3 regions of the Kitasatospora sp. NPDC003701 genome follow, and region 1 is predicted to be linked to each of the others. Evidence: riboswitches for the same ligand, from Rfam matches in the RefSeq annotation. Region 1 holds a riboswitch; each other region holds the start of a gene.
What was found. A riboswitch is a leader RNA that binds a small molecule or an ion and turns the genes downstream of it on or off. The one in region 1 is predicted to bind cobalamin.

Region 1 (3,985 bases):
GCCTCGCTCTCCAGGTCGGCGAGCAGCTGCTGGACGGCCCGCGCGTTGGGCGAGGCCTGGGGATCGCGGGCGAGCAGCTCGCGGCCGACGTCCGGCGGCAGGGTGCGCCCGGCGCCGCCCAGGGTGAGCACGCTGCGGGTGGACGGCCCGACCGGGCGGTCGCCGTCGGCCCGGCCGGCCTGGCCCGCCAGCACCACCGCGCCGGCGGCGAGCACCGCACCGGCCGCGGCCAGCACGGCCGGCTTGGCGCGCAGCACTCGGGGCAGGGCCACGGACACTCCTCCGGATGCTCACCGGCACCGGCCTGCGCCGTCACAACCGGAACACATGTACGACTGACAGGCGGTGAGCCTGCCACACTCCGCCGTGCCCGGGCGAGCGGACACGCCCCGGCCGTGGGGCCGGGGCGTGTCTCCCGCGGGCTCGGGCGGGCTCGGGCGGGCCGTCAGCCCGCCGGGGTGGCGGCCGGTGCGCCGCCCGCCGCCTTGGTGCGCTGGAGCAGCTGGTTCTTCACGTGGTCGTCGAAGCCCGCGGCGGCGGCCGTGGCGGCGGCGTCCGCGGTGTTGCCGCCCTTGGCGGAGCCCTCGACGGTGAAGAAGCCGTACCGGCCCAGGGTGCCCTTGGTGTTGGTGCAGCCCGGGGTGGTGCAGAACGCCGGGGAGCCCGGGGCGGCGGCGCCCTTGAGGTGGCCGACGTAGTTCTTCACCGCGGTCTCGGCCTGCTGCTTGTGGTCGAAGACCGCGACGCCGACCGTCACCGCGCTGTCGCCGGAGACGTAGGTGGCCCGGAGCACCTGGCGGCAGCCCTGGTCACCGAGGATCTTGCCGAGGCCGCCGACCGTGGAGTTGCCGTCCCAGCAGGGCGAGTCGAGCGAGACCACGGTGCGGTTCCAGGTGGCGCCGTTGACCGTCACGGTGAGCGCGGAGAACAGCGCCGCCGCGTCCTGCGGCGCCGGGTCGGTGGTGGCCTCCCAGAGCGGCTTCGACGGGTCCTCGGGCGTGGCGCTCGCGGTGGCCGTCGGGGACGCCTTGCCGGTGGGCGCGGGCGCCGGCGGCTGGGTGGCGGCCGTGCCGGTGGCGGTGGGCTCGGCGACCGGCTTCTTGTCGTCGCCCTTGTTCATGAACAGCAGGCCGCCGGCGACCAGGCCGCCGACCACCAGGAGGGCGACGGCCGCGCCGATGATCCGCGTCCGGCCCTTGCGCCTGGCCTCCGCCTCGTTGCGGTCCGCGAGGGCGGCCCAGTCCGGCTCGGCGTGCTGCGCCGGGGGCTGGGGCTGCGGGGGCTGCTGCTGCCACTGGTGCTGCGGCGGCTGCGGCTGGACGGGCTGGGGCTGCACGGGCTGCGGCTGGACGGGCTGCGGCTGCACCGGCGGGTACTGGTGCTGGACCGGCTGCGGCGCGGGCGGCTGGACGTGCGCCGGTGGCGGCGGCACGGGCGGCCGGCCCTGCTGCGGCGGCTGCGGCACGGTGGGCACCGGCGGGACGGCCGGCTGCGGGGCGGGCACCGGCGGCCCGTACGAGGCCGGCGGCGGGCCGAACCCGCCCGGAGCCGGCGGCACCGGCTGCGGCGCGCCGGGGTACGGAGCGGGAGCCGGCGGCACGGCGGCGCCGCCGACGGGCGGCGGGCCCTGCGGTGCCGGTCCGGGTGTGCCCGGCTGCTGCTGGTTCTGTGCGCCCCCCGGCCCGGCCGGAGGGGACGGCTGCTGCCCCGGCGGGGCGGGCCGGTCGGCCCACTCCCCGGGCGTGCCCGTTCCGTCGCTCATGCCCCCACCTCACTGCACTCGGCGGTCGCTCCGCGAATCCCGCTGGTGTTGATGATTCGCTCGCTCCGCTCGCTCATGAGCCGAGATCGTAGGGCATGCCCCTGACGGCCGGTCCGCCCGGTGACCATTCCGTTTCCGAATCCGAACACCCGTCGGGATCCCGGCCGCCCTGCGACGACCGTCACAGCGCACGTGAAGTGCCCGGCGACGACCGCCGCAGGAGCCCGTGAAGGCCCCCGAACAGCCCCGCGACGCCCTCCGGCGACAGCCCGCCGCCGGGGCCCGCGAAAGCCCCGACACGGCCCCGGAACAGCCCGGGAACGGCCCCTTGCCAGTACCGCCGGTCATCATGCCGACACGCGATGCCGCACAACATGTGGTGTCGCATCGAGCGGACACCACTAGATGTATGCTCGACCCTGCTGTCGACGCAGGGGAACCCGGTGCGAGTCCGGGACTGCCCCGCAGCGGTGTGCGGGCGGCTCCGACAGAGCCCGCGAGTCCGAATACCTGCCGATGGCGTGCTGCCTGGCCTCCCCGCAGAGGCCTTTCGCACCAGTACTACTTCCGGGCCTCGCGGGCGGGCCGGGGATGTCACCGTCGCGCGACGCCGTCCGGCCGTCGCGCCGTGCTCCCCTGCCCCGAACGGCCCGGCCCCGAGCCACCGACGCCGATCGCCGCCAGGAGAGAGCGCCTTGACCACCGCTGCCTCAGTCACCCTGCCCGCCCAGGGTTCCAGCTCCGCCCCCGTCGACCCGACGGTGTCCGACCCCGGTGGCGCGCTGCTCCGGCTGCTGACCGACCGCAGCGCCGACCTCCCCCAGGTGGACCCCGGCCATGTCGCCGCCGCCGCGCTGCGCGGCCGCCACGCCGGTTCGGACTTCGCCGAGCTGCGCGGGCTGGCCGTGGACGCCGCAGCGTCGATGATCGCCGAGGACCCGCAGTACTCGAAGCTGGCCGCGCGCCTGCTGGCGCTGGAGATCGTCGACGAGGCGGTCGGCCAGGGCTCGGTCACCTTCTCGGACTCGATCGCGGTCGGCCACGCCGAGGGCCTGATCGGCGACGGCACCGCCGACTTCGTGGGCAAGCACGCCACCGCCCTGAACGCGCTGATCGACCCCGAGGGCGACGACCGCTTCGAGTACTTCGGCCTGCGCACCGTGCAGTCCCGCTACCTGCTGCGCCACCCGATCACCCGCAAGGTCGTCGAGACCCCGCAGCAGTTCCTGCTCCGCGTCGCCTGCGGCCTGGCGGTCGGCGACAGCGAGCAGTCGGTGCGCGAGGTCTCCGAGCTGTACGGCCTGATGAGCCGGCTGGAGTACCTGACCTCCTCGCCGACCCTCTTCAACTCCGGCACCAAGCACCCGCAGATGTCGAGCTGCTACCTGCTGGACTCGCCGCTGGACAACCTGGACTCGATCTACTCCCGGTACGCCCAGATCGCCCGCCTCTCCAAGCACGCCGGCGGCATCGGCCTGTCCTACTCGCGGATCCGCTCGCGCGGCAGCCTGATCCGGGGCACCAACGGCAAGTCCAACGGCATCGTCCCGTTCCTGCGCACCCTCGACTCCTCGGTCGCCGCGGTCAACCAGGGCGGCCGTCGCAAGGGCGCGGCCTGCGTCTACCTGGAGACCTGGCACGCGGACATCGAGGAGTTCCTGGAGCTGCGCGACAACACCGGTGAGGAGGCGCGCCGCACCCACAACCTGAACCTGGCGCACTGGATCCCGGACGAGTTCATGCGCCGGGTCAACGCCGACGCCGACTGGTCGCTGTTCTCCCCCGCCGACGTGCCCGAGCTGGTCGACCTCTGGGGTGCCGACTTCGACGAGGCGTACCTGAAGGCCGAGCAGGCCGGCAAGGCCGTCCGCACCATCCCCGCGCAGACCCTCTACTCCCGGATGATGCGCACCCTGGCGCAGACCGGCAACGGCTGGATGACCTTCAAGGACGCCTCCAACCGCGCCGCCAACCAGACCGCGCTGCCCGGCCGCACGGTGCACAGCTCCAACCTCTGCACCGAGATCCTGGAGGTCACGGACGACTCCGAGACCGCCGTCTGCAACCTCGGCTCGGTCAACCTCGGCGCCCACGTCGCGCCCGGTGCCACCGCCGCCGACCTGCTGAACGCGATGGACTGGGACCGCCTGGACGCCACCGTCCGCACCGCCGTCACCTTCCTCGACCGCGTGGTGGACATCAACTTCTACCCGACCCCCGAGG
Region 2 (3,985 bases), on a different contig from region 1:
TGCGAAATCCCGATCATTCCCGAAATCATGCCGGTGACCACCATCCGGTCGCTCAACCGCATTCCGAGCCTCAGCACCGCGGCCATTCCGAAGGATTTCTCCGAGCGGATGAACGCCGCCCGGGACCGGCCGGCGGACGTCCGCGCCATCGGAATCGACCACGCGACCCGGATGTGCCGGCGGCTGATCTCCGAGGGAACTCCCGGCCTGCATTTCATGACCATGAACTTCTCCACCGTCACGCTGGAGATCCACCAGAACCTCGGGCTGAACGACCAGGCCTGAGCCGGGCCGCCCGCGGGAGACCGCGGGCGGCCCTCACCCCGGCGCGGCGGTCAGCCCCCCAGCTCGGCGCGGACCAGGCGGGCGGCCTCGACGAGGTGCTCCAGCGAGGCGCGGGTCTCCGTCCAACCGCGGGTCTTCAGGCCGCAGTCGGGGTTGACCCAGAGCCGCTCCGCCGGGATCGCGGCCAGCCCGGCGCGGAGCAGGGAGGCCGCCTCCTCGGTGCTCGGCACCCGGGGCGAGTGGATGTCGTAGACACCCGGACCGACCTCGCGCGGGTAGCCGGCCCCGGCCAGCTCGTGGGCGACCTCCATGTGCGAGCGGGCCGCCTCCAGGGAGATCACGTCGGCGTCGAGCTCGTCGATGGCGGTCATGATCGCGCCGAACTCGGCGTAGCACATGTGGGTGTGGATCTGGGTGTCGGCGCGGACACCGGAGGTGGAGAGCCGGAACGACTCGGTGGCCCACGCCAGGTACCCGGGGCGGTCGGCCGCCCGCAGCGGCAGGGTCTCGCGCAGCGCCGGCTCGTCGACCTGGATGACGGACGCGCCGGCCGCCTCCAGGTCGGTCACCTCGTCGCGCAGGGCGAGGGCGACCTGCCGGGCGGTGTCGCCGACCGGCTGGTCGTCCCGGACGAAGGACCAGGCGAGCATGGTGACCGGACCGGTGAGCATGCCCTTGACCGGGCGGTCCGTCAGGTCCGCCGCGTAGCGGTACCAGTCGACGGTCATCGGGTGCGGGCGGGAGATGTCGCCGGCCAGCACCGGCGGGCGGACGTAGCGGGTGCCGTAGGACTGCACCCAGCCGTGCTGGGTGGCCAGGTAGCCGGTCAGCTGCTCGGCGAAGTACTGGACCATGTCGTTGCGCTCGGGCTCGCCGTGGACCAGGACGTCGATGCCGGCCTTCTCCTGGTAGGCGATCACCTCGCGGACCTCGGCCCGCATCCGGTCCTGGTAGGTGCCGTCGTCGATGCGGCCGGCCCGCAGGTCGGCACGGGCCGTGCGCAGCTCGGTGGTCTGCGGGAAGGAGCCGATGGTGGTGGTCGGCAGCAGCGGCAGGTTCAGGCGGGCCCGCTGCGCCTCGGAGCGCTCGGGGTAGGCCTGGGCGCGGCGGGCGTCCTCGGGGGTGGTGGCGGCCACCCGGGCCCGGACGGCCGGGTCGTGGGTCAGCGCGGAGGCGGCCCGGGAGGCCAGGTCGGCCCGGTTGGCGGACAGTTGGGCCGCGATGGTGTCGGTGCCGTGCGCCAGGCCGCGCGCGAGGGTGGCGATCTCGGTGGTCTTCTGCCGGGCGAAGGCGAGCCAGCGGGCGACCTGCGGGTCGAGGTCGCGCTCGGCGTCGGCGTCGAGCGGGACGTGCAGGAGCGAGCAGGACGGCGCGACGTCGACCCGGTCGGCCAGGCCGAGCAGCGTGCCGAGGGTGGCGAGCGACTTCTCCAGGTTGTTGATCCAGATGTTGCGGCCGTCCACCACGCCCGCGACCAGGCGCTTGCCGGGCACGCCGCCGACGGCGGCGAGGTCGTCGAGGTTGGCGGCGCCCGGGCCGGTGAAGTCCAGGCCGATGCCCTCGACCGGGGCCTTGGCCAGCACCGGGAGGGCCTCGCCGAGGCGGTCGAAGTAGCTGGCGACCAGCAGCAGGGGGCGGTCGGTGAGCGCGCCCAGCTCGCGGTAGACGCGGGCGGCGGCGTTCAGCTCGGCCGGGGTGCGGTCCTGGACCAGGGCCGGCTCGTCGAGCTGGACCCATTCGGCGCCCGCGGCGCGCAGGTCGGAGAGGAGCTCGGCGTAGACCGGCAGCAGCCGGTCCAGCAGGGTGATCGGCCGGAAGTCGGCGGCCACGCCGGGGGCGGGCTTGGCGAGCAGCAGGTAGGTCAGCGGGCCGACCAGCACCGGCCGGGCGCGGTGGCCGAGACCGAGGGCCTCCCGTAGTTCGGAGACCGGCTTGGCGGAGTTCGCGGCGAAGACCGTGTCCGGGCCCAACTCGGGCACCAGGTAGTGGTAGTTGGTGTCGAACCACTTGGTCATCTCCAGCGGCGCGACCTCCTGGGTGCCGCGGGCCATGGCGAAGTAGCCGTCCAGCGGGTCGGCCTCGACGGCGGCGCGGTGGCGGGCCGGGATCGCGCCGACCGCGACGGTGGTGTCCAGCACGTGGTCGTAGAGCGAGAAGTCGCCGGTGGGGACTTCGGTGACGCCGGCGTCGGCCAGCCGGCGCCAGTTGTCACGGCGCAGTCCGGCGGCGGTGGCGTGCAGGGCGGCGGCGTCGACCCGACCGGCCCAGTACCCCTCGACGGCCTTCTTCAGCTCCCGGTTGGCACCCTGCCTCGGGTAGCCGTACACGGTGGCCTGCGGGGTGGTGGAACTCGATGACACGGAACTCTCCTTCGCGAGTCGCGCTGCGATCCCGGGAGAGCGCGACGGCGTGGAGGTACGACAGTGGGGGCACGGCACCAGGATGGGCCCGCCCGCTCCGCCGACCCGCCCTCGAGGTCACCGAGATCACCGCGTGCGGGGTGCACGCGGGCAGTGGCAGGTCTTCGGACTCGCGGGCACGTCCACCTGTGGAACCAGGGCGGACACCTACTGGCCGTCGCTTCCCGGGCCCCCGCTGGGGCCCAGTGCATGTGACGGCGGTCGTTCCCACTCACCGCTGCGGGGCAGTCCCGGATTCCCACCGGGTTCCCTCTTGCGACGCCATGGCTGGAGGTCATGGCGAACCGACTGCACCGCCCAGCCTAGGCCCATCGACGGCGTCGCGTCAGCGATTGTCCGGATCGCGGATGGTGGCGTGGACGGACGGTCCGGTCGCGGACCGGATGCCCCGGCCCCGCTCCTCCCCCTCCGCTCACCGCCCCCCGGGGGGTGGCCCGCGCCCGTGAGGGGGAGGACGATGGCCGCACGGGGGGCGCGTGCCGCCCGCAGGCGCGGAGCAGGGGGACGGGGTTCTGATGGGTGTTTCCGGGTGGGTGTCCGGATGGGTGTCCGGGCGGGGTTCCGGGTGGGCGGCGGGCTGCTACGTCGCCCTGGTCGGCGCACTGGCGGCCCTGGGCGGGCTGACCGGGAACGGGCGGTTCCACCTGGCGGCGATCGTGTTGACCCTGCCGCTCGGGCTCGTCGCGCTGGTGGCCGTGTACGTCGTGCGGGGGGCGCTGACGGGCATCGGCGGGCTGTTCACCGCGACGAGGCTGCCCGACGGCGGCGACCCGGCGTGGCTGTCCACCGCGGGGACGGTGCTCGACACCGCGCTGTTCACGGCCGCGGCGGTCGCCACGGTGCTGCTGGCCGAGCGGGTCGCCCGGCGCCGGCGGGCGCCCCGCGCCGCCTGAGCGGCCTTCCGGGCGGCCCCGGCTCCGCCGCCCGGGCCGCCGCTACCCGAACTGCCGCCGCCCGGGCCGCCGTTACCCGGACCGCCGCCGCCCGGCCCCGCCGTCGGTGGCCGGCCCGCCCGACCGCGCGCCGTGGGCGGCGCCGCCGCCCGCAGCCGCGAAGTCGCCCACCCGCGGCGCCGGTTCGACCCGGACGGGGTAGGGGACGAAGGTGCTGGTGTGCTCGTCGACCGCCAGCGGGAGGCCGACCGCGGGTGCGGCCCGCTGCGGGCAGGCGGGGCGCTCGCACACCTTGCAGCCGAGGCCGATCGGGGTCGCCGCCGCCTCGTCCCCGAGGTCGAGCCCGGCGGAGTACACCAGCCGCCCGGCGTGCCGCAGTTCGCAGCC
Region 3 (3,985 bases), on a different contig from region 1:
GGGGGTGAAGGAGGTGCTGGCGGCCCAGGCCGGCTCGCCGGCGGCGGTCGGGGCGGGCGGGGTGGCGGTGAAGCCGGCGCCGGCGACGGCGCGCAGGCCGTCGACGGAGGCGTAGGGGGAGGGCACGGTGTCGGTGGACAGGTACTTGAAGCCGCCGCCGGGCTTGAACTGCTGGGCGATCAGGAAGTCGATCGGGGTCTTGCCGGAGCCGCTGGTGAAGTCGGCGCCCTGCGGGTTGATCCCGCAGGCGTTCAGCCCGGAGACGGCCCAGCCGTTGGAGTCGGTGTTGGCGCCGAACATGGAGGTGAAGGCGCCGGAGGCGATCAGCTTGCCCTTGAGGAAGTTCTTGGCGGCGACGATCGCGGTGTCGGTGCTGGGGACGCCACCGCTGCACAGCGCGGCCATCGCGGCGCCGGTCATGTCGATGTCGCTGCCCTGGGCGAGCGCGGTCGGGTTGCCGGCCGCCTTGCTGTAGTTCCAGCCGCCGTCGTTGTGCTGGTTGGCGCGCACCGCCGTGACGGAGGCGTCGACCAGTGCCGCGGGGACGCGCTGGGTGCCGGTCTGCGTCCTGGCGCCCGCGAGGGCGAGCAGACCGAAGACGGTGCCGTTGAAGTTGGCGGACGGGCCGTAGTAGCCGGGTTCGGCGGTCTGCCAGTAGGCGACGGTGTCGGCGATCAGGTTGCGGCCCGGGCCGACGCGGGCCGGGTCGATGCCCGCCGCGTAGGCGTTGAGGGTGCCGCGCTGGTAGTCGGTGGCGACGGGGGTGCCGCTCGGCCAGGTGGTGGCGGCGAGCTGGTTGCGGTAGACGAGCCGGGCGTTCTTGGTGGTGTCGCCGCCCGGGGTGACGTCCGCAGCGGCGGTGCCCGCGGCCGCCAGCGCGCTGAACGCCCACTCGTTGGAGAGCCCGCCACCGGTGACGTAGCTGCCGTCGGCGGCCTGGAGGGACTTCAGATAGGTGACGCCGGTGCTCTTCGAGGTGGCCGTCTGGGTCGGGGTGGCGGTCGCGTGGGCGGCGGGGACGGCCGACAGCAGGAGGGCGCCGGCGGCCAGCGCGACGACGGCGGCGGACGGGACTCGGGAGGAGGGCAGGACGGACACGGGGCGGGCTCCTTGGGGTGACGGGCGCCGAACCTCCCCGGGCCCGGCACTCGTTCGGGAGCGTGACGGCCGGAGCGGGCGCCGCCCGGATCGCGTGGGCTGGCTTTCGCTGGTGCTGCGCGGCCGGGCGGGCATTCGGGCTCGGGGCGGCGCCACCGCCGCCCCACACCGCTGCGCGTCAGCCCCGGATTCGCACCGGGTTCCCCCACGCGGCCATCGCGGACGCTACCGCACCGGCGTCGGGCCCACGAGGTGGCGAAGGCGACATGACGACTCGTTGACGCTGCTTCAGCCTGCATGGTCTGATGAACCGTTTTTCATCCTCGGCGGTCAGGGGAAGCCGGTCCGACTCCGGCGCTGACCCGCAACCGTAGATCCGCCCCTCCGGGGTGGATGAGCCGGAATACCTGCGCCGTGGAGTTCGTCAGCAACACATGCGTCGTCGCGGACTACGACGCGGTCCGGGCAGCCCCCCTCGGCGGGGTCTGCCGGCTGCGCCGTGGTTCCCGCGTCGACCGACCAGGGAGTCGCCGGTGAGGGTCAGCAGCAGTCGCACACGTCACAGAGGCCGGGACCTCGCATCCCTGCTGGTCACCGGAACCGTCGCGATCGCTGCGGGCGGCACCGTCCTGCTCGGGCACCCCGGGAGCGCCGCGGCCGACCCGATCGAGGAGTGCACCGCCACGAGCGGTGCGATCGTCGCCGTCGACTTCGGCCACTGGGGCGGCGGGGTCGTCCGCGGCTGCGACGCCCACCCCACCACCGGGATGAACCTGCTGCGCAACGCGGGCTTCACCACCACCGGCACCGAGCACGACGGCCCGGCCTTCATCTGCCGGCTCGGCAACGGCACCTTCGACAGCGGCACCCAGTACCCGACCGCCGCCGAGGAACCCTGCGTCAACACCCCGCAGGCCACCGCGTACTGGTCGTACTGGATCGCCGAGGCCGGCCAGCAGTCCTGGTCCTACAGCCAGTACGGGGCCGGGACGCAGAAGCCCAAGCCCGGCGAGGTCGAGGCCTGGGTGTACGGCGGCACCGACATCGGCGGCACGAGCGGGGCACCGACCTTCACCCCGGACTCGGTCCGCGCCAGGAACGGCGGCCCCTCGCCGTCCGCCTCGCCGTCCGCGTCCCCCTCGCCCTCCCCGAGCCCGACCGGTCCGCCGCCCGCCGGCGACCCCGCCGCCGCGGCCGCCTGGCTGGCCGGCCGGCTCGTCGACGGCGACCACATGGAGAACTGGGCCTTCGAGGGGCCCGACTACCCCCGGACGTCCCTCACCGCGATCGCGCTCGCCGCCGCCGGCACCCAGGACCCGGCCCTGCGCAAGGTGGTCGCCTTCCTCACCGCCCACACCGACGCCTTCCTCCTCCCGGACGGGCCGGCCGGCAAGCCCGACACCCGGGCCGCCGCGCTGCTGGCCCTGGTCGCCGAGAGCACCGACGGCAACCCCCGGGCCTTCGGCGGCCGGGACCTGATCGCCGCGCTCACCGACCACGTGTGCACGGCGGCCGGCGAGAACGGCAACTGCACGGCCGCCGGGGACTTCTACGGCGCGGCCTCGCCCTGGGTCCAGTCGCTGGGCGTCATCGCCCTGCAGCGCGCCGGTGTCACGCCGCCCGCCGCGACGCTCGCCCGCTTCACGGTGCTCCAGTGCGCCGACGGCGGGATCGCCGGGTCGATGATCGTGGCGGGCGGCTACTGCGAGTCCGACCCCACCATCACCGCCCTCGCCGTCCTGGCCCTGCGCAAGGCCGCCGGCTACGAGCCGACGGCGAAGCGGGCCGCGGAGCAGCTCGCCGCGAGCCAGCAGGCCGACGGCTCCTACGTCCCCTACGCCGGCGCCCCCGGCGACACCCTCAGCACCGCCGGTGCGGCCCAGACGCTCCGGGCCGTCGGCCAGGACACCCGGCAGGCCGCCGCCAAGGCCTGGCTGGCCGCCCGCCAGGGCAAGGACGGCGGCTTCGGTCCCGACGAGTCGACCACCGACGCGGACACGGCCGCCACCGAGCAGGCCGTGCTGGCCCTGACCGGCACCGACCTGACCGCCGTGCGGCACAACCCGGACGGCGCCACCACCACGCCGACCCGGCCCGCCGGCAAGTCCCCCGACCTGGCCAGGGGCAGTGCCTACCTGACCGACCCGGCGCACCTGATCGACGGCCACTACTACGAGGCCTTCCCGACCTTCGCCGACTTCGGCCTCACCATCGACGGCGCCTACGCCCTCGCCGCCACCGGCACCGACGACGCCGCCCTGCGCAGGATCGTCGACTTCCTGGACCAACAGGGCAAGGACCCCAACGTCCGTACCGTCAACGACTGGACCGGTATCGGCACCGAGTACGCCGGTGGCGGTTCGATCGGCAAGGAGGCACTGCTGGCCGAGGTCGTCGGCCGCAACCCGCGCGCCTTCGGCGGCCACGACCTGATCGCCGCCCTCACCGCGGCGGTCTGCCGGGCGACCGACCCGGACACCGGCTGCGTGGCACCCGGCAACTACACCTGGGCGACCTCGGTGTTCTCCCAGTCGCTCGGCATCATGGCCCAGTTGCGCGCCGGCGCGACCGCGGACTCGGCCGCTCCGATCGCCTACCTGAAGAGCCTCCAGCACGCCGACGGCTCCTGGCCGAGCCTGATCCCCGCCACCGGCGACTCCGACGTGGACAGCACCGCGATGGCCGTGATGGCGCTCGCGCTCGTCCCCGGGGACGACGCGGCGCAGGCGGTCGACAAGGGGCTGGCCTGGCTGGCCGGCCGGCAGCTGGCCGACGGCGGCTTCCCCGGTGCGGCCGGTGACTCGACCAACTCGGCGGCCCTCGCCGTCCAGGGCATGACCCTGCGGCAGTCCGCCTACAGCGGGCAGATCGCCAAGGCGCGGGACTT

Region 2: linked by a shared signal. The riboswitch ahead of metE (5-methyltetrahydropteroyltriglutamate--homocysteine S-methyltransferase) and the one ahead of ACWDRR_RS10165 (ribonucleoside-diphosphate reductase subunit alpha) in region 1 are both predicted to bind cobalamin.
Region 3: linked by a shared signal. The riboswitch ahead of ACWDRR_RS03810 (prenyltransferase/squalene oxidase repeat-containing protein) and the one ahead of ACWDRR_RS10165 (ribonucleoside-diphosphate reductase subunit alpha) in region 1 are both predicted to bind cobalamin.

The regions. Positions count from the first base shown of each region.
Region 1 is NZ_JBSFNM010000008.1:55,526-59,510, forward strand. Features, by position in the region: gene ACWDRR_RS10155 (glycoside hydrolase family 26 protein) at 1-272, opposite strand, end outside; gene ACWDRR_RS10160 (hypothetical protein) at 446-1,762, opposite strand; cobalamin riboswitch at 2,168-2,294, shown strand; gene ACWDRR_RS10165 (ribonucleoside-diphosphate reductase subunit alpha) at 2,482-3,985, shown strand, end outside.
Region 2 is NZ_JBSFNM010000003.1:45,623-49,607, forward strand. Features, by position in the region: gene metF (methylenetetrahydrofolate reductase [NAD(P)H]) at 1-285, shown strand, start outside; gene metE (5-methyltetrahydropteroyltriglutamate--homocysteine S-methyltransferase) at 336-2,645, opposite strand; cobalamin riboswitch at 2,784-3,010, opposite strand; gene ACWDRR_RS03835 (hypothetical protein) at 3,251-3,598, shown strand; gene ACWDRR_RS03840 (short-chain fatty acyl-CoA regulator family protein) at 3,671-3,985, opposite strand, start outside.
Region 3 is NZ_JBSFNM010000003.1:39,606-43,590, reverse strand. Features, by position in the region: gene ACWDRR_RS03815 (hypothetical protein) at 1-1,098, opposite strand, end outside; cobalamin riboswitch at 1,229-1,303, opposite strand; cobalamin riboswitch at 1,382-1,527, shown strand; gene ACWDRR_RS03810 (prenyltransferase/squalene oxidase repeat-containing protein) at 1,632-3,985, shown strand, end outside.